2 linked regions of the Paraglaciecola sp. L3A3 genome follow. The protein of the gene in region 1 binds, or shares a complex with, the protein of each later gene. Links are inferred from orthologs where the notes say so. Each region holds a gene or a part of one and is shown on either strand. Other genes may lie near its edges.

Region 1 (12,703 bases):
GTGAGATTGGCGTACCGATTAATGCCCAATAATTAGCGGGGCGAGCCATGGCTTCACCGGTTACCGTGACCACTCTTTGAATCAATGGTTTACCAGAAAATATGGCATCAGCTATGGCGAAACAGGTTCCAACATTTTGACTAATCACCCCTACATCAATAGGTAAACCTTTGGCCGGTACTTCTCTGTTGGTTACAATCTGAATTAACTGCTTTTCGCCACCTGAAGGATATTTTGTCGGAATTTCACATACTTTGTATAGTGGGTTTTCACGACAGGCAAGTTGCATTGCCTCAATTGCTTCAGGTTTGTTGTGCTCTATGGCAATGATGACTTGTTTTGGTGAAAGTAAATGAGTAAGTACATCAATGCCTTGACGAATTTGCCAAGCGTGTTCCCGCATCAATCTATCATCTGAGGTAATGTAAGGTTCGCATTCCACACCATTGATAATTAAAAACTCTACTTCTTTGTGAGTAGATAGTTTTATGTGGACAGGAAAACCAGCACCACCCATACCACTGATCCCTGCATCACAAATTTTACCTAACACATCCATTTTAGGATGGCTTTGGTAATCAATAAAAGGGGTGAGTTCAGCCCAAGCATCTTGTTGATCACTGTCTATTATGATTGTAAGTTCAGGTAAACCGGAAGGGTGGGGAGAGACATGTGGTTGTATGGCACTGACAACTCCTGAAGTGGGGGCATGTACAGGTACTGCATATGGATTCGTGCTTTTGGTTAATGCTTGTCCTTTTAAAACATGTTGACCGACTTCAACGATAATATGTCCTTCGATGCCTGTATGTTGTTTTACCGGAATAAATAACTGTTTAGCTATGGGTAATTGTGCAATAGGTTGCTGATTTGATAACTCTTTACGCTCAGCAGGGTAGATGCCGCCAGGGAAGTCCCATAGTTCATTGCTATCTAATTTATTTATTATGTCATCGAAGTGAGTTTGCATGGCTTCTATTAATTTATTTGTTTAATGGCTATGGGATCTAACTTCCACTGCCAAGATGCTGTGTTAGTGGCTACTGGTATCATATCAATACAATCAACAGGGCAGGGCTCGACACATAAGTCACAGCCAGTGCATTCGTCAGTGATTATGGTATGCATCTGTTTAGCCGCACCTAAAATAGCATCAACAGGACAAGCCTGAATACACTTGGTGCAGCCAATACATTCATCTTCGCGGATGTAAGCCACTTTTTTTACATCTTCTTGACCATGGGCTGAATCTAATGCGGTGGCCTCTACACCCATTAAATCTGCTAGTTTTTTGATGGTGGCTTCGCCGCCTGGAGGACATTTATTAATGTCATCACCATTGGCTATGGCTTCTGCATAAGGTCTGCAGCCTGGATAACCGCATTGGCCGCATTGTGTTTGTGGTAAAATGGCATCAATTTGTTCAACTAAAGGATCGCCTTCTACTTTAAATTTTACCGCAGCAAAACCTAAGATTGAGCCAAATATCAGGGCCATAATACCAATGGTGATTAATGCAGTGAGGATCATGAAAGTTAATGACATTAGAACTTCACCAAACCAGTAAAGCCCATAAAGGCCAAAGACATTAACCCTGCAGTGATCATGCCTATAGAAGCTCCTTTGAAGGGTTTAGGCACATCTGCCACAGCTAAACGCTCACGCATAGCAGCAAACAATATTAATACTAAAGAAAAGCCCGCAGCTGCACCAAAGCCATAAATGATTGACTCAACAAAGTTATGATCTTTGTTAATATTTAATAGGGCAACCCCTAATACTGCACAGTTGGTAGTAATAAGCGGTAAAAATATGCCTAATAAACGATATAAAGTCGGACTAGTTTTATGTACCACCATTTCAGTGAACTGGACCACGACAGCTATCACTAAAATAAAACTTAGGGTGCGTAAATAGCCTATATCTAGAGGCAACAAAATATAGTGTTCAACTAAGTAACTTGAAAGAGAGGCTAGTGTTAAAACAAATGTTGTGGCCATTGACATGCCGATGGCAGTTTCGAGTTTGCCTGACACGCCCATAAAAGGACATAAGCCTAGAAACTGGGCTAAAACAAAATTGTTTACCAGCACTGTGCCAATTAAAAGTAATAAAAAGTCGGTCATCTTAAGTGGGTATCTGCCAAAGGTAGAGAAATCCTGGCCATTATCTTAGTTTCAGCCGTCATTAACAACTTGATATTAAAAAGTTTATTGTAATAAGAGAGATTAATTATGAAAAACATAATGAAAGATGGAATTTGGGATAACATTTAGAAGATATGAGCCAAAATTTGGCTCCCCCTCCCCGACTCGAACGGGGGACCTGCGGATTAACAGTCCGTCGCTCTAACCAGCTGAGCTAAGGGGGAATTCAAATTTTCGTTTAAATAATTAATGCTAATTATTTAAATCAACTATAGTTGGCTCCCCCTCCCCGACTCGAACGGGGGACCTGCGGATTAACAGTCCGTCGCTCTAACCAGCTGAGCTAAGGGGGAACTATAGTTTCGTTAATAAACAAACTTGATTTGGTAAATCAAGCTGCTTTTCAACGGTGCGGAATATTAATGAGCAAGGTGCCTGCTGTCAACACTCAAAGTAAGTATTTTTTAATATTTTTTAATAATTGTATTTAAACTAAACAAAAGTACTAGTTCCTAAAATAAACAAGCTTTTTTTTCATGTTTTTAGAAAATAAATTGGCTGTTTTTGATTAAAAATCTTTAGTTTATTTTAAAGATTCTTTTTTACGGCTCTTATAGTTAATAGTTATTAATAAATGATTGAATACTGGGTATAAAAACAGTGTTTAATAAAAGTGTAACCTTAATAGGCCATACTGAAGGTTAGTGGTCACTAATGTCTACTATCGACCTTTAGTTGTTAAAACAGCGCCAATTATAGTGCTAACTCAGTTATCCACTAAACCTGTGGATAAGGTTGTGTATTAAATTTATAACTTGTTGCTATAGATTTATCTATTAATGTCAATAGCTGTAGTATGAAATAACTATTTTATAGTTAAAGGCTATTTAAAACAATAGGTTATGGTTTTTATTGAAATTTATTACGTTATTAGGGTTTAGAAGTAAATAACTATAATTTTAGTTGTGTGTTGTTTTTTAAGAGAAAATTTATTTTTTTAAAAGATCAATAGTTTTTATTAAAAATATTAGCTGACTTTTTTCTGTAACAGAGTTGACAAAATATGAATTATTAAGATCTAGTGGATAAAAACGTCAATAAATAGACACTCAAGTGTCTCTAAAAAAAGACTGGTTAAAATACATACTTATTTTACATTTATGTAACATTTGAATTGTCAAATATTGCTAAAGCTGTAATAAAATTCGCGTATCATGTCTTTTATAAAGATTATTAATTTAAGATGAAATTTTCTGTTGGTTAATTCATCTATTTAGCTAACCAAAGTGGAATAAATATTGAGTTCTCAAGCTAGTCAAACAAGAGCCCCTGATTTACTGAATAATGATATTGGTAAAACATTATACAAAATGACTATGCCTATGATAGTTGGCATGATCATGTTGATGACATTTGGTTTGGTAGATACCTTTTTTATTGGCATGATAGGGACTCAAGAATTAGCTGCTATTAGTTTTACCTTCCCAGTTACTTTTACTGTTATTAGTTTGAATATTGGCTTAGGCATAGGTACATCTGCTGTTATTGGTAAATTTATGGGCTCAGGTGCTCATGATAAAGCCAAAGAAACGGCAACTGGTGCGCTTATGTTAACTTTTGTCTTAGCTATTTCCCTGGCTATTGTGGGTGTGTTGAGTATAGAAAGTATTTTTACCTTATTAGGTGCCGACCAGAGTTTATTGCCGCTTATTAAAGATTATATGGTGGTTTGGTATGCGGCAGGTCTTTTTTTAGCCATGCCTATGGTGGGAAATAGTGTGCTAAGGGCTTCGGGAGACACTAAAACGCCAAGTTATGTGATGGCAGTTGGTGGTTTTGTAAATGTGTTACTTGATCCATTATTAATTTTTGGTTGGGGCCCCATTCCAGCCTTAGGAATTCAAGGTGCAGCCATTGCCACACTTATCGCATGGGCTGTCGGACTGTTTTATATTCTATATTTGTTGGCTATCAAACGAAAATTGATCGAACCAAGATTACTCAACTGGCAACAACTGAAGCGTAGCACTGGTGGCATTTTAAGAATTGGTATACCCGCAGCTGGAGCTAATATGCTTACACCTGTGGCTACAGGAGTAGTGACTGCCTTAGTTGCTGGATATGGCAATACAGCTGTCGCTGCATGGGGGGTTGGCGGTAGGTTAGAATCAATAGCATTAATAGTGGTGTTGTCTTTGTCTATGTCATTGCCACCTTTTATTAGCCAGAATTTTGGTGCCAATAACCTAGAACGTGTCAATCAAGCTTATTCATTATGCTTAAAGTTTATTTTAGCTTGGCAGTTAATCATTTTTGCTATTATTGCTTTCATAGCGCCGTTTTTAGCGGACATATTTACAGATGACCCTGTGGTCGCTGAGACTATTGTTATATTTTTGAGCATAGTGCCTTTAGGTTACGGTTTACAAGGGGTTATTATCTTAACTAACTCGTCATTTAATGCGGTGCATCTGCCTATGTCGGCACTTGGCTTAAGTATTATGCGATTATTTATATTTGTAGTACCAATTTCTTATTTTGGAGGTCTATTGTTTGATTTAAAAGGTATATTTGCCGCTGCAGTTGTAGCAAATTTATCGGTCGCTCTTATTGCTTTCTTGTGGTTTAAACATATTTTAAAAAACAAAATTAAATTAACAGCTAAGGAAGCCTAATATCATGAATAGACCCTTTGAATTATCTTCCTCTTATTCTCCTGCAGGTGACCAGCCTAAAGCTATTGAAGCCTTAGTCGAAGGTCTAGAAGATGGCTTGGCGCGGCAGATCTTATTAGGTGTTACAGGCTCTGGTAAAACATTTACTATGGCTAATGTTATCCAGCAGGTGCAAAGGCCTACTCTGATATTGGCTCATAACAAAACATTAGCAGCCCAGTTGTATGGTGAGATGAAAGAGTTCTTTCCTAATAATGCGGTAGAGTATTTTGTGTCTTATTATGATTATTATCAGCCCGAAGCCTATGTGCCTTCGAGTGATACTTTTATCGAAAAAGATGCATCGATAAACGAACATATAGAACAAATGCGTTTATCTGCGACTAAATCTTTAATGGAACGTCGTGACGTTATTATTGTGTCTAGTGTCTCTGCTATCTATGGTTTAGGTGATCCCGAGTCATATATGAAAATGTTGGTACATTTTCGTCAAGGCGACATTATGAATCAGCGCGACATCTTACGTCGTTTGGCCGAAATTCAATATACTCGAAATGATGTGGCCTTTGAACGGGGTACATTTAGGGTGAGGGGCGACGTGATTGATGTATTCCCTGCCGATTCAGAACGTGAAGGTATTCGTGTTGAGTTATTTGATGAAGAAATTGAACGTATTAGTATTTTTGATCCACTCACTGGTGCCATAGAAAAAACAGTGACCCGAGCCACTGTTTTCCCGAAAACTCACTATGTCACACCCAGAGAAAAAATTCTTGATGCTATTGAACATATTAAAGTTGAATTAAAAGAAAGACGTGAACAACTTAAATCTGTGAATAAATTAGTAGAAGAACAGCGTGTATCACAACGCTGCCAATTTGATATCGAAATGATGCAAGAGTTAGGGTATTGCTCTGGGATCGAAAACTATTCGCGCTATTTGTCTGGTCGACCACCTGGCGATCCACCACCTACCTTGATTGATTATTTTCCTGCCGATGGCTTATTGTTTATCGACGAATCACATGTAACCGTTTCTCAAATAGGCGCTATGTATAAAGGTGATAGATCCCGTAAGGAAACCTTAGTGGAATATGGTTTCAGATTACCTTCGGCCCTAGATAATAGGCCGCTCAAGTTTGAAGAATTTGAGCGCATTAGCCCACAAACTATTTATGTGTCGGCTACGCCCGGAAAATTTGAGTTAGCCACCGTGCCTGAAGAAGATATTGTAGAGCAGGTTGTAAGACCAACTGGATTAATTGATCCTGAAATTGAAGTACGTCCGGTAGGTACTCAAGTAGATGATTTATTGTCTGAGATACATAAATGTGTGGCTAAAAATGAAAGGGTATTAGTCACCACATTGACCAAACGTATGTCTGAAGACTTAAGTGATTATTTGGATGAACATGGAGTCAAAGTTCGTTATTTACACTCGGATATAGATACAGTTGAACGGATAGAAATTATACGTGATCTGAGAATCGGCAAGTTTGATGTATTGGTCGGAATTAACCTACTTCGAGAAGGTTTAGACATGCCAGAGGTATCACTAGTAGCGATACTGGATGCAGATAAAGAAGGTTTTTTACGTTCAGACAGATCACTGATTCAAACCATGGGACGGGCTGCACGACATTTGAATGGTCGAGCTATTTTGTATGGAGACAGAATTACTGGATCTATGCAAAGAGCGATGGAAGAAACAGATCGCAGGCGAGAAAAACAAAAAGCGCACAACCTGAAACACGGTATTACCCCTATGCAGTTGAATAAACCTATTACCGATATTATGGATGTAGGAGATGGCAAGTCAGACCAAGGAAATAAAGTTAAACTCAGGTTAGTGGCTGAAAAAGGTAAGAAATATCAAACTCTCAGTACTCCACAGTTATTGCAAAAAATTACTGAGCTAGAAAAAGTGATGTTTAAAGCAGCCAAAGACTTAGACTTTGAAAAAGCCGCAGGCTTGCGAGACGAAATAGAAGAATACAGAGCGCAGATCGTAAAAAATGCTTAACAAACAGCGGATAGTAAATAGATCGAAGTGAATAGACAAAGCTAGGAGCAAAACGCTTATTCAATTTAAGCAGACATATTCACTCGGTCTTTGATTGTAAAAAGTGGCGATGCTCATCGTACTTTTTTAAATATAATTCAAAGAGATGAAGAAGAAAGTGGTGGACGCTACTGGGCTTGAACCAGTGACCCTCGCCTTGTAAGGGCGATGCTCTCCCAACTGAGCTAAGCGTCCGAATTTATTTATACTGATTTGAACCAGTGATCCTTGCCATTCTTGTAATAAGAGCGGCGATGCTCTGTCTTTTTTCAACTGAGCTAAGCGTCCATAATTTGATCACTGGTTATGAACCAGTTTTATTATCGATTGAAAATCAATAATTAGTAATGTGGTGGACGCTACTGGGCTTGAACCAGTGACCCTCGCCTTGTAAGGGCGATGCTCTCCCAACTGAGCTAAGCGTCCGGGTTATTTATACTGGGATTAACCAGTGACCCTTGCCATTCTTGTAATAAGAGCGGCGATGCTCTGTCTTTTTTCAACTGAGCTAAGCGTCCATAATTTGATCACTGGTTATGAACCAGTTTTATTATCGATTGAAAATCAATAATTAGTAATGTGGTGGACGCTACTGGGCTTGAACCAGTGACCCTCGCCTTGTAAGGGCGATGCTCTCCCAACTGAGCTAAGCGTCCGAATTTATTTATACTGGGATTAACCAGTGACTCTTGCCATTCTTGTAATAATAGCGGCGATGCTCTGTCTTTTTCTAACTGAGCTAAGCGTCCGGGGTTATTTATACTGGGATTAACCAGTGACCCTTGCCATTCTTGTAATAAGAGCGGCGATGCTCTGTCTTTTTCTAACTGAGCTAAGCGTCCGGGGTTATTTATACTGGGATTAACCAGTGACCCTTGCCATTCCTTTAATAAGAACGGCGATGCTCTGTCTTTTTTCAACTGAGCTAAGCATCTAGATTTCATTTCACTTCAAGGCGTAGGCCTTAAGTGGAGCGCTATTATAGGTATGCTCAACAAACTGTCAACATCTAAATTAAAATTATTGTTTAACTGCATAAAAAGTATTCAAATTAGTTGTTTTATAATTGGTCATTCATTATGACTATGCATCATAATCCTTTTGGCTGTTTGATAAGCAATTAAGCTGTTTTGTGGGTTATCCCTTTATATATTTTAATCAGGATAGTGCTCTCTCTCGGAAAATGGAGATATAAATTCTTGTTATTGGCTGGTAAAATGCCGCCAATTATTTTTTAGGATAGATTTTTAATGTCAGTTGTAACACGATTTGCTCCTAGCCCCACCGGCTATTTACATGTTGGCGGTGCGCGTACCGCACTATATTCTTGGTTATATGCAAAAAGCCAAGGCGGAAAATTTGTATTACGTATTGAAGATACAGATATTGAGCGTTCTACCCAAGCTGCGATTGATGCCATTTTAGAAGGTATGCAATGGTTAGGATTGGATTGGGATGACGGGCCATATTATCAAACTAAACGTTTTGATAGATATAACCAACTTATTGATCAACTGTTATCAGAAGGTAAAGCCTATAAATGTTTTATGCCTGCTGCAGAATTAGATGCTATTCGTGAACAGCAAATGGCGAATGGTGAAAAACCTCGTTATCCTGGTACATGGCGTGATCGTACCGATTATCCTGAAGGACAACCTTTCGCTATTCGCTTTAAAACCCCTCTTGAAGGTAGTGTGACAATTAAAGATCACATTCGTGGTGAAATTGTTATCGCTAATCAAGAATTAGATGATTTAATTATTCGTCGTACCGACGGTGCCCCGACTTATAACTTTTGTGTGGTAGTTGATGATTGGGATATGGGAATTAGCCATGTGGTGAGAGGCGAAGACCATATTAATAATACGCCTAGGCAAATTAATATATTACAGGCTTTAGGTGCGCCTATCCCTGAATATGCCCATGTTTCTATGATTTTGGGTGACGATGGTAAAAAGTTATCTAAACGAACTAATGCGGTCGGCGTAATGGAGTTTCGTGATGATGGATATCTACCTCAAGCTTTATTGAATTATTTAGTACGTTTGGGTTGGTCTCACGGCGATCAAGAAATATTTTCTGTGGATGAAATGATTGAGTTGTTTAGTTTAGATGCAATCGGCCAGTCAGCTTCGGCATTTAACACAGATAAGTTAATTTGGTTAAATCAACATTATATTAAAACGTTACCTGCTAGCGAAGTGGCTGAGCATGCTAAATGGCACTTTGCACAGCAAGGTATTGATATATCTAATGGGCCAGCATTGGAAGACGTGATTACTGCACAGGCTGATAGAGTGAAAACTTTAAAAGAATTAGCCTCCATCAGTGCATATTTTTATCAAGATTATGAGAACTTTGATGAAAAAGCGGCAAAAAAACATTTACGACCCGTGGCAAAAGAAGCTTTATTGCTAGTGCAAACTAAATTATCTGCACTTTCTGAGTGGAATCCAGAAACAATTCATCAGGCTATTGATCAAACTGCTGAAGAATTAGGCGTAGGTATGGGAAAAGTGGGTATGCCTTTAAGAGTTGCGGTGACAGGATCAGGTAATTCACCTTCTTTAGATGTGACCTTAAATCTGCTAAATCAGGCTGAAATTGAACAACGTATAACCAAAGCGCTCAAATATATAGCAAACAGATAAAATTTTTAAAAAAATCGTTGACATGAAAAGGGGAGGTGCCTAGAATGCGCCCCGCTGTCACGGAATGACACCCAGTTATTCAAATAAGGCTTTAGCTTTAATTGATTAGGGGCCATAGCTCAGCTGGGAGAGCGCTTGCATGGCATGCAAGAGGTCGGCGGTTCGATCCCGCCTGGCTCCACCAATATCAAGGATTATTTACTACCACCTAGGCCAGTAAATAAAATGATAAGACAGATAAATGAATGCCTTAAGTGTTTTATTTATCGTAGACAATATTTTTAGTTGTTCGGAAAAGATAATGCCGCTTAGTTCGCAGGCTCACTTCTCCTAACAACAATTTATCAAAGCAGAGCTTTGATAAGAAAATTGTTGTCCCCATCGTCTAGAGGCCTAGGACACCGCCCTTTCACGGCGGTAACAGGGGTTCGAATCCCCTTGGGGACGCCATATTGATTAAATCACAGGATGTGATTTAAGTGTCAAAACAAGGATTATTCATTACCGCCTAGGCCAATGAGTATATAGTTTGATAAGAAGTTCTTTTTGTAGAGCATAAAAAGTTAGGTTACGCGATTCGCAGACTCATCTTTTCTTTACAAAGTTTATCGAAACTCGTTTCGATAAAAGAAGTTTTTGTCCCCATCGTCTAGAGGCCTAGGACACCGCCCTTTCACGGCGGTAACAGGGGTTCGAATCCCCTTGGGGACGCCATATAACGAAGCCGCTTAAGCAATTAAGCGGCTTTTTTATTGCCTGAAAGAAAATGATGACCCAAGGGGGTGAGAACCCCTGTCGGTTCGACAAAAATGTCTGGAACATTTTTGAACGTGCTTTAGCACGGCCGCGAAGTGGCGAGGGCATGGATAGCCCGAGTACAAATGTCTGGAACATTTTTGAACGTGCTTTAGCACGGCCGCGAAGCGGTAAAATACAAGGACGTATTTTATAATCCCCTTGGGGACGCCATATAACGAAGCCGCTTAAGCAATTAAGCGGCTTTTTTATTGCCTGAAAGAAAATGACTGTGCAGGGTACATAAGTCGATACTCAATAAAATATAAAAAACCAATTAGTGTTAAATTTAATGACTAACCTGAGTTCTGGATAAGAAGTATCGTCCAATCTTAATTTATCTTTACAATTCAATAACTTAATAATATTTACCCACTTCACCTCACATGAATGCTTACTCGGTGACGAAATTTTTGGGTATAGCAAGGCGGATTGTCGTACGTAATAACGTGTTATTGCTAGACAATCCAGCGCCGCTAGGCACAAAAAATCGTTATCGAGAGGTTCGGCTTATCCAGTATTCAGGTTGACTAGCCTTTCTGTTTTGACGTTACTCACCCTTTATCTTGTTTAGCTTAACCTAATTGCTTTAGTAGTAATTTATTGAAGGCATGTTTTACACCTTTAAAATCTATTTCTGAGGGCACTTATTAGTATTGATTGGTGCTAGTTTCGTATATAATCCTTCGACTTTTATAGGTAGGGTGCTGCTAAAAACGTGTTCTACGTAAATTAGCTGTTTGCACTAGGATATATTAATGAAATTTGAGTTAGAAAATACCGACGGTAAAGCTCGTCGAGGACGTTTGATTTTTGAGCGTGGGGTGGTAGAAACCCCCGCCTTTATGCCAGTTGGTACTTACGGTACTGTGAAAGGTATGACACCTGAAGAATTGAAAGAGACAGGCGCGCATATTTGTTTGGGTAATACATTTCACTTAATGTTGCGTCCTGGAACTGAAATCGTCAAACAACATGGCGATTTACATGACTTTATGCATTGGGACAAACCAATCTTAACCGATTCAGGTGGCTTTCAAGTATTTAGCTTGGGCGAACTTCGCAAAATCACTGAAAATGGCGTGACCTTTCGTTCACCTATTAATGGTGAAAAAATATTATTAACGCCTGAAAAGTCTATGCAAGTACAGCGTGATCTTGGCTCAGATATTGTGATGATCTTCGATGAATGTACACCTTACCCAGCTACAGAAAGTGAAGCTCGTGTTTCAATGGAGCTTTCTTTACGCTGGGCTAAACGAAGTAAAGATGAGCATGGCGATAGTCCAGCTGCTTTATTTGGTATTATTCAAGGTGGTATGTACGAAGGTTTGCGTGATGTCTCTCTACAAGGGCTAGAGGAAATTGGTTTTGACGGATATGCCATAGGTGGTTTGTCTGTTGGCGAGCCAAAAGAAGAAATGATCAAGGTATTAGATCACACTACAGATCAAATTCCCGCAGATAAGCCTAGATATTTAATGGGTGTAGGCAAACCTGAAGATATAGTTGAAGCGGTGCGCCGTGGAATCGATATGTTTGATTGTGTGATGCCAACTCGAAATGCCCGTAACGGTCATTTGTTTGTGACTAATGGTGTGGTAAAAATCCGTAATGCTGTACATAAGACAGATACTGGACCCTTAGACGATAAATGTGATTGTTACACTTGTAAAAACTATTCTCGGTCATATCTACATCATTTGGATAAATGTAACGAGATACTTGGTGCTAGGTTAAATACTATTCATAACTTGCGTTATTACCAAAGAGTTATGCAGGGTTTACGTGATGCAATCGCGGCTAATCAGCTAGATGAATTTGTTGCAGATTTTTACAGTCAAAAAGAGTTGCCAGTACCCCCTTTATCATAATAAGTGGTACTAATTAAAAAATAACTAACTAAAGAGGTAATTATGAGTTTATTTATATCAGATGCACACGCACAAGCTGCTCCAGGTGGCGCTGCAGGTGGCGGTTTTGAAATGTTGATCATGTTGGGTGTGTTTGGTTTGATCTTCTATTTCATGCTTTATCGTCCACAAGCTAAACGTGTAAAAGAGCATAAAAACTTGGTGTCTGCGTTGAGTAAGGGTGATGAAGTGTTAACCCAAGGCGGCATGGTTGGCAAAATTGCTAAGGTATCTGAAGAAAAAGATTTTGTTGAATTAAGCTTAAATGACAGCACTAATATAGTGGTACAAAAATCAGCGATTTCAGCTGTATTACCTAAAGGTACTATGAAGGCTATTTAAGTCATTGATGTTTGAGGGGCTTAACTTTTAAAGAATTTTCTTTAAGATATTTAAGCCCTTTTGTCATATAAACGGAAGGAATTTTTTGTGTTAAACCAAACTCCGCTATGGAAGTACT
Region 2 (12,723 bases), 1.1 Mb from region 1 along the record:
CGCTATTTTGCGCCAACTGATTTACAGCTAGGTATTCATTGGTATCACTTTGGTTTTCCAATTTTACCGCCTTTTATAGACGACGAGCATTTAGAAAATATCAAAGGTAAAAGTATATTAGTGTATTTGCCTTTTGAAGAAGTGGCAGACATACAAAAGGTATTGGCGACCTTTGCAGAACATGATTTTGTTTGTTTTCATCCGGCGATTAAACACGCACACATTGATGATAATGTGGTTTGGCACTCCCCGGCTAAGATCTCTTTTAAATCGGCGCTAGCTAAGTGCCGCGGGGTGATTGCTAATGCTGGATTCGAGATGGCTAGTGAGTGTTTACATTATAATAAAAACATGTTGCTAAAACCTTTGGCAGGTCAATTTGAGCAAACCTCAAATGCTTTTACTTTAGCGGATTTAGGTTTGTGCCAGTTAATGCAAACCTTAGATTTAGAAGTCATTGAGCAATGGTTACAATTTGAACCTAGTGTGAATGTGCAGTTTAAATCAGATCCTAATATTTTGATTGATTGGCTGTTAAAAAGGCAATGGTCAGATACTCAAGAATTATGTCAGTCTTTATGGGGACAGGTCATTTTTCCACCATCGGTGCAATCTTCTTTAAGACAAATATCGCTTTAACTGCAGGATTATATGCTTTGTTATTTCATATGGCATAAAATATAGCATTCAGCTCTTTCCAGTACTTTGCATTTGTTCAATGTAATGACATCATTAGCCCATATTAAATTAGGTTATTGTTGTTATGCGCCATTCTTATAAATTTACAGTGCTTACGGGGGCTATATTTAGTCTTCTTGTCCTATCCTCATGTGGTCAGAAGCGAAGCTTGTATTTACCGGAAGAGCCTGAGACGAACAGTCCTACTCAGCACATAAAAGAATCATCAGAGGGGAAAAACTAGATGGATTATTTTGCTTATAAAAACGAACAGCTTTTGGCTGAAGAAGTCGCCCTTCTTGATATCGCTAAACAATTCGGCACACCTTGTTACGTTTATTCTAAAGCTACAATAGAGCGACATTGGCACGCATTTAATAATGCGGCAGGTAAACAGCCGCATCTTATTTGTTATGCAGTTAAAGCAAATTCAAATTTGGCCGTGTTAAATGTGATGGCTAAATTAGGCTCAGGCTTTGATATTGTATCTGGTGGTGAATTACTTCGCGTTTTAAAAGCTGGTGGAGATGCCAGCAAAGTAGTTTTTTCTGGGGTAGGTAAAACACCTGAAGAAATTGCCTTAGGACTTGAGAAAGGTATTAAATGTTTTAATGTTGAATCTCGCAGCGAGTTAGCTCGGATTAATGAGGTAGCTAAGAGATTAGATAAAAAAGCGCCTATTTCTATTCGAGTTAACCCTGATGTCGATGCTAAAACACATCCTTATATTTCTACAGGTTTGAAAGATAATAAGTTTGGTGTAGAGCGCGAACAAGCGGTTGAAATTTACCAATATGCGAATAGTTTGTCGAACCTAAATGTAGTTGGAATTGATTGCCATATTGGTTCTCAATTAACTGACATTACTCCTTTTGTTGATGCTTTAGATATTTTACTTGCCTTGATTGATGAATTAGCCAGCCATGGCATTCATATTAAACATCTCGACGTAGGTGGTGGCTTAGGTGTTACTTATAATGATGAAAAGCCTCCTCACCCAGATCAATATACGCAAGCCATTGCTCAGCGTTTAGTGGGACGAGAAGATTTAATGCTTATTTTTGAACCGGGCCGAGCTATTATGGCAAATGCTGGGGTTTTACTGACTAAAGTTGAATTTTTGAAGCAGGGTGCAGAGAAAAACTTTGCTATTGTTGATGCGGCTATGAATGACCTTATTCGACCTGCGCTTTACTCTGCGTGGCAAAATATTATTCCTTTAAATGCAGCGTTGGTAAGAGAAAAGGCTGTCTATGATGTAGTTGGTCCTATCTGTGAAACGGGCGATTTTTTAGGTAAAGGTAGAGAGTTAGCCATTGCACCTGAAGATTATTTAGCTGTACGTAGTGCTGGTGCATACGGTTTTGTAATGGCTTCTAATTACAATAGCCGTTGTCGACCTGCAGAAATATTGGTAGATAAAGATGTGGCTCATTTAGTACGTAAGCGAGAAACTATTGAACAATTATTCGAAAATGAAGCTATACCCGATAATTAATTGTTAACTAAAAGTGTAAAGCCGCTATTCTTATAGCGGCTTTTTATTTACACTTGCAACATGTTTTTTACCAGAGAAATTGCAAGTGAAAAAAATTAGCTACCTAACCGCTAGCCTTACATTACCTTTTTTTGTTAGCGCCAATAGTCCGCAGCCTCCTCAACCTTCTGAACAAGCTTTTCCTTTTTACATGCCAGATGAAAAGCCTGATATGCCTTTAAGTGCTTCTGTTGCTCGGAATTACGATAATTACTTAGCTAATCGACAGGAAAACAATGAGTTGTATACTCAATTTAAATATACAGAATTAAATGGGTTTGATTACCATGGTGGTGACGGTACGATTTCTCGTCGTGATCCTTCTAAAGTTATTTTTGAAAATGGTAAATACTACGTCTGGTATACCTATCGTAATACACCTACTGCGCCAAAAGGTGCTGAAAAAAGCAGTGACACTATACCTTCCGCTGATTGGGATTTATCTGAAATATGGTATGCCACCTCAGAAGATGGTTTTACGTGGCAAGAGCAAGGGGTTGCTGTGCCTCGACCACCAAAACCTAATGTCGGTTGGCGCTCAGTTTCAACCACCGATATTTTAAAATGGAAAGGTAAGTATTACCTTTATTATCAGGGGTTTATGGAGGCTAGTGGCAAGCGGGGGGATGATTGCCCTGTGGCGGTTTCTTATGCGGATTCACCTGATGGCCCTTGGACTGCACTCAATCAAATCGTGATCCCTAATGGTGCTAAAGGTGACTGGGATCAGTTTTCGATTCATGATCCTTATCCTTTAGTACACGATGGCAAGATTTACCTGTATTACAAGTCGGACTTTTCTAAACAAGATGCTAAGCGCGGTTTAGTGCGTATGCATGGACTGGCAATAGCAGAAAATCCATTAGGGCCATTTAAAAAACACCCGCTTAATCCCATTATGGCCGCGGGCCATGAAACCACTTTATTTCCATTTAAAAAGGGAGTGGCGGCCTTTGCAATTCGAGATGGAAATGAAAGAAATACTATTCAATATGCAGAAGATTGGGTTAATTTTAAAATCGCTTCAATTGTTGAATTAATGCCCAATGCCGCGGGACCTTTTATCCCTGATGCATTTACCGATACTAAAGATGGCCGTGGTATTACTTGGGGGATCTCTCACTTTACAGCTGCAAATGGTTGGCAAAATAACCATTCTGTTTTAACGCGATTTGATGTGGATTTAAGTTTGGATGTTGATGACCGTCAGATGAAACGACATAGTCTAAAGTTTACTCCAGAGGAACATTATCGTTATGGATTATCGGCTCAACAAAAAAAACGAATTCAGCAACAAACAGAAAAATTGAGAAGTGAATAAATAAACGACCCTGATTATGCTAATTATTCATTGTTTTTAATCAGATTATTTAAGCTATGGATTGTTAAAGACATAGTCAGTGATTGCTTGAAATGATATAACTGCTTTTAGAATCTCTAGTTAGTTCATTTTTAATTGGCTAGACAATAATTTTAGTTAAGTAGTGACAATGCAAATCCAGTTCTCAAAGATGCAGGGCTTGGGTAATGACTTTGTGGTTATTGATAATGTAACCCAAAATGTGTTTTTTTCTCCGGAAAAAATCCGTCAATTATCCGATCGAAATTTTGGTATCGGCTTCGATCAACTTTTGTTGGTTGAACCACCGTATGATCCTGATCAAGATTTTCATTATCGAATCTTTAATGCTGATGGAACGGAAGTTTCCCAATGTGGTAACGGTGCTAGGTGTTTTGCTCGATTTGTGAAAATGAAAGGGTTAACTAACCGTAATAAAATCGTAGTCAGTACAAAGGCTGGCCGTATGGTTTTATATTTGGAAAAAGACGGACAAGTCACAGTGAATATGGGGGTGCCACAATTTGCACCACACCTAATTCCACTAAAGGCCAATAAACAAGAAAAAACTTATATTATCCGAGCGGATGATCAAACCTTTTTTTGTGGTGCTGTATCCATGGGCAACCCTCACTGTGTATTGTTAGTAGATGACATAAATTTAGCAGATGTGGAAACAATGGGGCCTCTGTTAGAAAAGCATGAGCGATTTACTGAAGGGGTTAATGTTGGTTTTATGCAAATAATTAACCCTAGTCATATTAAGTTACGTGTATATGAAAGAGGGGCCGGTGAAACACTCGCTTGTGGCAGTGGTGCATGTGCCGCAGTGGCTGTTGGGCAGTTACAAAATAGATTAAGTAAAGATGTGAAGGTTGATTTACCTGGTGGAAGTTTAAAAATACGTTGGCAAGGGAAAGACAATGTATTAAAAATGACCGGAGCAGCCGAGCATATTTTTGACGGCTACATAAATTTATAAGAGTAGGGGGGATTTTTAAATAATATGGAAATAAATACTGCATTAGAAACAGATGAACAATTAAGTGCTGAACAGGTAGTAAACTACCTGTTAGATAATCCTGATTTTTTTGCTCAACACCCTAATCTTGTGGAAAAAATTGCTATACCTCATATTCAAAAAGGTAGTGTGTCTTTAGTCGAATTACAAAGTGAGCAATTGCGTAAGAAGGTTCGCAGCCTTAATCATAAGCTTAGTCAATTAATCACAATTGCTAAAAAAAATGAAGAAATTTATCGGATATATGCTGACTTAAATATCAGAATATTGAAGTGTACTTCAATGGATGATTTAACCTTTGTTTTAGAAGAAGTGATTCAAGAAAATTTACAGTTAGCATCTGTCAGTTTAATGCCTTTCAAAGGTGCCCATGCGCTACCAGAAATTCAACGTCGTTTGTTCATTGAAAAACGTTTTAAAAGAGACAAACACTTCTTTGGACGATTAAGTGACCACGAAAGAAAATTATTATTTGCAGATCAAGATGCTAATTCAGTGGCTTTGTTGCTGTTAGGTGACCAAGGGGAGCTGGGTATTTTGGCGATTGGCAGTAAAGATCCTAGTCACTTTAATCCTGATATGGATACTTTGTTGATTTCACAATTACAACAATTTTTGAGTATTTTACTACCTAAAATTCTTAGCTACTAATTGTTGGGTAATAATCAGTTTAGAAATTTGCGTTTAATATATTTATGATTTTCTATAAAAAACTCAATCCCATTCAAGCCATTACTTTTGATTTAGATGATACTTTATATGAAAACGGCAGCGTAATTAAAAATGCTACGGCATCGTTGCGAGCGTTTCAGCATAAGGAGTTCTCTATCACTAAGTCTTTAGATACACAGTACTGGCGTAAAATAGAAAAAGAGTTACTAATAGATCATCCCATATTACATAATGATATTGGCCAGCTTAGATTTCGCTCTTTACAGCTTGGGTTTCAGCAACTTGGTTATAACGAAGAGCAAGCTGTTGATGCAGCCAGGCGGTGTTTTCAACACTTTTATGATCAGCGCAGTAATTTTTCTGTCGATGCTAATATTCATTGGATTTTAAAAACATTAGCCGAGAAAATACCTCTGGTGGCTATTACCAACGGTAATGTAGACGTTGAAAAAATTGGCATTGCCGATTATTTATCAGCCTGTTTTAAATCTAGTGTGACAGTACCTATGAAACCAAACATAGCTATGTTTGATGCGGCTCAAGATATGTTAGCAATACCGGCTAAAAATATTTTGCATGTGGGAGATAATTTAGAGAAAGACGTATTTGGAGCAATTCGAGCAGGCTATCAAGCCGCTTGGTACGCAGAAGATAGAGAAATGTCGCTTAATAGTGAGCAGACACTTACTTTACCTCATGTGCAGTTACAGTCACTCAATCAATTATTAGAGTTAGTCTTCTAGAATATTTTGTTGCATGGTTTCGCAAGGGTTCTGGCATCTAGGTTTACCTACAATTTTGGCCGGGATACCAGCGACGGTAACATGTGCAGGTACGTCGTTTAAAACAACACTACCGGCGCCAATTTTGGCTCCTTCACCTATAGTAATATTACCCAATATTTTGGCTCCTGCCCCAATCATTACCCCTTGACGAATTTTAGGATGTCGGTCGCCTGCTTCATTACCTGTACCACCTAAGGTGACGGATTGCATGATAGACACATTGTCTTCAATTACCGCAGTTTCGCCTACTACAATCCCTGTCGCATGGTCGAACATCACTCCTTGGCCTATATGAGCTGCAGGGTGGATGTCGATAGCAAAAACTTCTGAATTACGACTTTGAATAAAGAGAGCTAGCTCTTTTCGACCCATTTTCCACAGTTGATTAGCTAGTCTGTGCACTTGGATTGCTTGGAAGCCTTTAAAATTGAGCAGTACTGTTAAATGAGTGTTCACCGCAGGGTCTCGATTAAACACAGCTTGAATATCGAACATAGCTGCTTCAGCTATTTCTGGGTGTAGCAGATAACATTGCTCAAACATTTCTTTGATGGTTAATGAGCCCATGACTTTATCTGCTAGTTTATTCGATAGGATAAAACCTAAAGAGGTTTCAAAGTTATGGTGAGCAAGAATACATGTGTGTACATAACTAGATAACAAAGGTTCACTTTCACTTAAGTTTTTTGCTTCTAGTTTTAGTTGTTGCCAAAATTCAATGCTCATCACTTTGTCTCATCATTTTCAAAGGTATTTCTACTAACCTTATTTTTGGGGATGAAGTAGAAAAATAAAAGGTATAAATGCTTTTCTTTGCAATATAGGCACAAATTAGCAGGGCATTCTGCTGAGTATTGCTTTCATTAGTGTATTTAAATACAGTGCTTTGTTATAGTAAAGGCAAATATCCTTTTCAAAATTTGCCCATGGACGTATCTAGACTTCTTGATGAACTAAACGATAAACAACGTGATGCAGTTGCTGCTTCTGCCACTGACATGCTGATCTTAGCTGGTGCCGGTAGTGGCAAAACACGAGTCTTAGTGCATAGAATTTCTTGGTTAATGGAAGTGGAAGGTATTGCTCCTTATGGCATTTTAGCTGTGACCTTTACCAATAAAGCAGCCAAAGAAATGCGCGGGCGAATAGAGCAACTACAAGGAAGTCCTTTATATAGCATGTGGATTGGTACCTTTCATGGTATTGCCCATAGGTTATTACGCACCCATTATGCAGACGTTAACTTACCTGAAAACTTCACTATTTTAGATTCTGATGACCAATATCGAATGGTTAGACGAGTGATTAAAAGTCTTAATCTTGATGAGAAACATTGGCCGCCTAAACAAGTACAATGGTATATCAATGGTAACAAAGATGAAGGCTTACGCCCTGAGCATATTGAGACCTACGGAGATGCTAATCAACAAAAAATGCGCGAGATTTATCAGGTATATCAACAAACCTGTGACCGTTCTGGGTTAGTTGATTTTGCTGAGTTATTGTTACGAGCTCATGAATTATGGCTGAACAACCCTAACATATTAGCCCATTACCAAAAACGTTTTAGAGCGATATTAGTTGACGAATTTCAAGATACTAACAATATTCAATATGCTTGGTTAAGGTTACTTGCTGCGCCAAGCAATAATATGATTATTGTGGGGGATGACGATCAGTCTATCTATGGTTGGCGAGGTGCCAATGTAGAAAATATACAGCATTTTTTGCGAGATTTCCCTACTGCTAAAACCGTTAGATTAGAACAGAATTATCGTTCTACGGGCAATATATTACAAGCCGCTAATGCTGTTATTGATAATAATCAGGGGCGTCTAGGTAAAGAGTTATGGACTGAAGATGGCAATGGAGAAACGATTTCTTTGTATGCAGGTTTTAATGAACTTGATGAAGCTAGATTTAACATCTCTCGAATAAAAGAGTGGCGTGATACTGGTAATGCCTTGGTTGATTGCGCCATTTTATATCGTAATAATGCTCAATCACGGGTACTCGAAGAAGCCTTACTTCAAGAATCAATCGCTTACAGAATATATGGCGGATTACGCTTTTTTGAACGCCAGGAAATTCGTGATGCCCTTGGGTATTTGCGCTTAATTAATCAATCTATTGATGATGCGGCATTTGAGAGAATAGTGAATACCCCTACTCGTGGCATGGGGGACAAGACCTTATCGCAGATCCGCGAACTAGCCAAAGAACAAGAATTGTCTATGTGGGATGCAAGTCAGCGGATGTTACAGGAAAAACGTCTAACCGGCCGCGCATCTAATGCATTAAGTGCTTTCATTCAACTTATTAGTCAGTTAGGCCAAGATATTGCGCAGTTACCTCTTGAGGAACAAGCTGATCATGTGATCAAACATTCTGGCCTATTTGCTATGTATAAAGCAGAAAAAGGTGAAAAAGCCCAAGCTAGAATTGAAAACTTGGAAGAATTAGTGACGGCTTGTAAACAATTTGTCGTGCCTGAAGAGGCTGATAATATGACTCCCTTATCTGCTTTTTTAGCTCATGCCTCTTTAGAATCAGGTGAAACACAGGCTGATAGTCATCAGGATGCGGTGCAAATGATGACAATTCATTCATCTAAAGGTTTAGAGTTTCCATTGGTGTTTCTGGTTGGGGTAGAAGAAGGCATGTTCCCTAGTCAGATGAGCAATGATGAGCCTGGCAAAATCGAAGAAGAAAGACGTCTTTGTTACGTCGGTATGACACGTGCAATGCAAAAGTTGTATATCACTTATGCTGAGAACAGACGCGTTTATGGGCAAGACAAATATCATACTCCTTCACGGTTTATTAAAGAGATCCCCGCTGAGTGTATTGAAGAAGTCCGCTTGCGCACCACTATTAGCCGACCGGTACAAAACCGTTTTACGGCAACTACTGGGCATACTGCATTTGAATCGACAGGATTTCAGTTAGGTGAAAGGGTATGCCATCCTAAATTTGCTGAAGGTACAGTGCTAAATTATGAAGGGTCGGGTGAGCATGCCAGAGTGCAAATTAACTTTGATGAATTCGGTACTAAATGGTTGGTGATGTCGTTTGCTAAGTTAACTAAAGTATAGTTGGATTAAATGTGTTGTTTTTTGTTATATCTATTGTGTAATAACCACACCTAAGTTAACCGGTTTTTAGTGATTCTATATTTATGCAACGTAAAGTACTGATTATTGAATATGACTCAAGTAGCATGAAAGTACTGCGAAACTTGATTTCTAAGGCGGGTTTGCGTCCTGTATCTACCGCTAGTTTAATCGAAGCAAAACATGTGTTTTCAGCTTCTGCACCTGAAGAGTATTTGTGTGCAGTCGTTAACTTTAATTTGCCAGATGCAACTAAGGGACAGGCAGTTGATTTTGCCATTCAATCTTTCTTACCCACAATAGTGGTAACTGATACCTTAGATGATGAAATCAGAATTGATATTCTGCAAAAAAATATAGTTGATTATATTCCCAAAGAAAATGCTCAAGTTTATGAATATCTCACAAGATTATTGGCAAGATTAGATAAAAATAAAAAAGTAGGCGTATTGGTAGTAGATGATTCACGAGTGGATAGAAGTGCAATGGTTTCATTATTAAGAAGGCATAATTTTATTACTTATGAAGCACAAAATGCCAGCCAAGCTATACAAGTGTTAACTAATCAATCTACTATTAAACTGGCAATTATTGATGAAAACATTCCAGGCATGTCTGGTTTACAAATGATTTCTAAGTTACGTAGAACATATAGTGAAGAAGACTTGGGGATTATAGGTATCGCAACTGATAGCAATAATGGACTATCAGCTCGGTTTATTAAAAGTGGCGCTAATGATTATTTATATAAGCCTTATTGCCATGAAGAATTTCTCTGCCGGATCATGCAAAATGTTGAGAGGTTAGAGAATATAGCCACCATAAAACGTGTGGCAAATTCCGATTATTTGACTGGTTTACCTAACCGACGACATTTTTTTTCTTGTGTTGAAGCCATACAAAAAAACAAACCGAAACAACAGAGTTTAGCCATTATTGACATCGACCATTTCAAGAATATAAATGACACTTATGGCCATGATTGCGGAGATTATGCTTTAAAAGAAATAGCTAAATTGGTAGCTGATTTTTTTGCTGACTATATTGCTGCTCGTTTTGGTGGTGAAGAATTTTGTGTCTATTTTACAAATACTAATGCAGAAAAAGTATTCGAAATCATGAATGTATTTCGTGTCGCTTTGCAAAATACAACTCTGATTTTTGAAAAGCAACACATATATTGTACTGTAAGTGTCGGTTTAACTAGTCAAACTAAAGGCGGTATTAATGGAATGATACGCATGGCTGATGAAAATTTATATACCGCTAAAAATGGTGGCAGAAATAAAGTAATTAGTAATTAGTAGGAATACCAGATTTGTTGAACATGGCACTCATTAAACAGCTGTTAATCATATTTTTACATTTCCTACTTTTGGGCTGCGTCAGTTTTGGCGGGCCAGCTGCACATATTGGCTATTTCAAATCGACTTTTGTCGATAAATTGCAATGGCTTAAAAATGACGAGTACGCGAATCTCATTAGTCTGAGCCAAATTTTACCCGGTCCAGGTTCCAGCCAAATTGGTTTTGCTATTGGTTTACATAAAGCAGGTTTATGGGGGGGAGTTGCTGCCTTTATTGGTTTTACTTTGCCGTCGTTTATCTTGATGTATTCTTTGGCTTCAATTACAGATTTTAGCCAGTCTAAGCCTTGGTTAGTGGGTTTAATATATGGCCTTAAACTATTAGCTGTAGTAGTCGTACTTGATGCAGTGATTAGTATGTTTAAGAGTTTTTGTAAAACTAAAGTTGCCATAAGTATTGCTCTTTCAAGTGCCGCTTTGTTAATGCTGGTGAGCTCTCCTTTGTGGCAAATATTTGTGATATTAAGCAGTGCGGCAATAGGTGTGTTAACGAGCCGTACAACAGAAAAAAGTGTGCCCTTCAAGTTTGACTCAAATAAATTTAGTTACTGGCCATTGTTAGTGTTTTTGGTTTTATTTGCACTGAGCTTGGTTAGTTGGTCTGCAAGTTATGCCAATATGTTAGCGCCCTTTATTCAGAGTGGCAGTTTGGTATTTGGAGGCGGACATGTAGTTTTACCTTTATTACAGGCATCACTAGGAGATAGCATTAGTCAGGATGCATTTGTTTTTGGCTATGCAGCCGCGCAAGGTGTTCCTGGCCCGATGTTTACGATTGCCACATATATTGGCGGTATAATGAATCCAGCAGTTCCATTGACTGGCGCTTTATTAGCCACTTTAGCTATCTTTTTACCGGGATTTTTACTGGTATTAGCGTTAAGAAATGTTTGGCAAACATTGCTTGCTAATTGTTATTTTTTGGCTGCAACAAGGGGAATCAATGCTGCCGTTGTGGGACTACTCATTGCCGCATTTTATAATCCGATATTGACTAGTGCGATAACTGATTTGTTTGATCTCGTATGGGTGATTGCAGGATTTTTGATACTAAAAATATTTAAACCACACATATGTATATTGATTGTTATTTTCATCACTCTAGGCTTAATAAGTGTGAATGTTTAATCCCAGACACAACGGTTTCGACCGGCTTGTTTAGCTTTAAATAAGTTGGTGTCGGCCTTATCGAGTAATTCGGTTGCATTTGATAAAGTGCAAGTTTTTTCTGTCGGCGAAAAAGTAGCGGCACCAATGCTAATAGTGACTATCTCGTGAGAAGCTCCAGTAGCCGAAGGTATATTCTGTTTACGTACTTTGTCGAGTAAATCTTCTGCGACTGTTTTCGCGCCAGCTAAATCGGTAAAAGGTAATAATAGAACAAACTCTTCTCCGCCATATCTAGCTGAAAAATCCCTTTCTCGCCTTTTGCTTGCTGCAATTAGTAAGGCAACCTTTTTTAAGCATTTATCGCCTTCTAAGTGACCAAATGCGTCGTTGAATAGCTTGAAATTATCAATGTCAATTAACAGAGCTGAAAACGGGTGACCGCCACGCACGGCTGCATACCATTCCTGGTTAAGTGTCGTATCAAGTTGCATTCGATTGGCCAAACCGGTTAAACCGTCGGTACAAGATACTTGCGCTAGTTTTTTCTGTTGCGCCACCATTGCCATTAAATTTTTGACTCGTGAAACTAATATACTGGGTCGAACATTTTTATCGATATAGTCAATAGCGCCCATTGCCAAACATTCATCTTCTTGGTCACGGGTAGGTTGTTCTGCTAAGAACATAATAGGGATATGGGAAGTTAACTGGCTATTCTTTACAAAAGCGCACAGTTCTTGGCCTGATATTATTGGAGTGTTTACAGCACTTAATACTAAGTCTATGTCTTTTAGCATGATGCTTTGTAACGCCGTTTTTCCATCCCGCGCAACTTCTACGTTGAACAGTTTAGAAAACAACGCACTTAGACTTGATATACAAATCACATCATCGTCAATAATAAGTAAGGTTAATTTGTTGGGGTAAGTTGACATAACATCCTTGAACTATACAACTAATGACAATGCTTCAATAATGGATAGCTAGCACTAAATTAGTAAAGACTCTAGAATACATGATTGTCGAGCGAAAATTAAACAACTTAAAATATATTATTTAATAATATAGACATTAACTAGCTAATTTACTGCAAAAATAGTCG

The links.
Region 2: the proteins of uvrB (region 1) and uvrD are in contact, whole or in part, in a crystal structure (PDB 7EGT), measured with the Thermus thermophilus proteins. The link is inferred for Paraglaciecola sp. L3A3 from one-to-one orthologs. Residues at the interface, in WP_096411307.1 of Thermus thermophilus: Glu23, Leu25, Arg26, Asp27, Gly28, Glu29, Arg30, Phe31, Arg55, Glu326, Asp327, Phe328, Glu379, Ser382, Gln383, His398, Gly400, Arg401; in WP_096412145.1 of Thermus thermophilus: His654, Arg656, Phe657, Gln666, Asp668, Glu669, Lys680, Arg681, Leu682, Ser683, Lys685, Tyr686, Ala687.

Annotation. Positions count from the first base shown.
Region 1 is NZ_CP047023.1:1,306,334-1,319,036, forward strand. What follows is about bases 4,431-7,335. They hold uvrB (excinuclease ABC subunit UvrB), read left to right. Parts: upstream 4,431-4,826; coding sequence 4,827-6,845; downstream 6,846-7,335. Other genes in these bases: GQR87_RS05420 (MATE family efflux transporter), read left to right, coding at 4,431-4,822. In the rest of the region: electron transport complex subunit RsxC, read right to left, coding at 1-970; electron transport complex subunit RsxB, read right to left, coding at 979-1,545; electron transport complex subunit RsxA, read right to left, coding at 1,545-2,126; more of GQR87_RS05420, read left to right, coding at 3,446-4,430; gltX (glutamate--tRNA ligase), read left to right, coding at 8,135-9,535; tRNA guanosine(34) transglycosylase Tgt, read left to right, coding at 11,089-12,204; preprotein translocase subunit YajC, read left to right, coding at 12,247-12,585; protein translocase subunit SecD, read left to right, coding at 12,673-12,703. UniProt on the Escherichia coli protein: The UvrABC repair system catalyzes the recognition and processing of DNA lesions. A damage recognition complex composed of 2 UvrA and 2 UvrB subunits scans DNA for abnormalities.
Region 2 is NZ_CP047023.1:174,964-187,686, forward strand. The notes cover bases 6,618-9,542. They hold uvrD (DNA helicase II), read left to right. Parts: upstream 6,618-6,958; coding sequence 6,959-9,127; downstream 9,128-9,542. Other genes in these bases: cysE (serine O-acetyltransferase), read right to left, coding at 6,618-6,758; GQR87_RS00770 (diguanylate cyclase), read left to right, coding at 9,211-9,542. Also shown: GQR87_RS00730 (MJ1255/VC2487 family glycosyltransferase), read left to right, coding at 1-639; GQR87_RS22280 (lipoprotein), read left to right, coding at 764-922; lysA (diaminopimelate decarboxylase), read left to right, coding at 923-2,176; GQR87_RS00740 (family 43 glycosylhydrolase), read left to right, coding at 2,262-3,536; dapF (diaminopimelate epimerase), read left to right, coding at 3,706-4,536; GQR87_RS00750 (DUF484 family protein), read left to right, coding at 4,561-5,226; GQR87_RS00755 (HAD-IA family hydrolase), read left to right, coding at 5,271-5,990; more of cysE, read right to left, coding at 5,979-6,617; more of GQR87_RS00770, read left to right, coding at 9,543-10,449; chrA (chromate efflux transporter), read left to right, coding at 10,473-11,639; GQR87_RS00780 (diguanylate cyclase), read right to left, coding at 11,636-12,556. UniProt on the Escherichia coli protein: A helicase with DNA-dependent ATPase activity. Unwinds DNA duplexes with 3'-5' polarity. Translocates on single-stranded DNA with 3'-5' polarity. Initiates unwinding more efficiently from a nicked substrate than double-stranded DNA.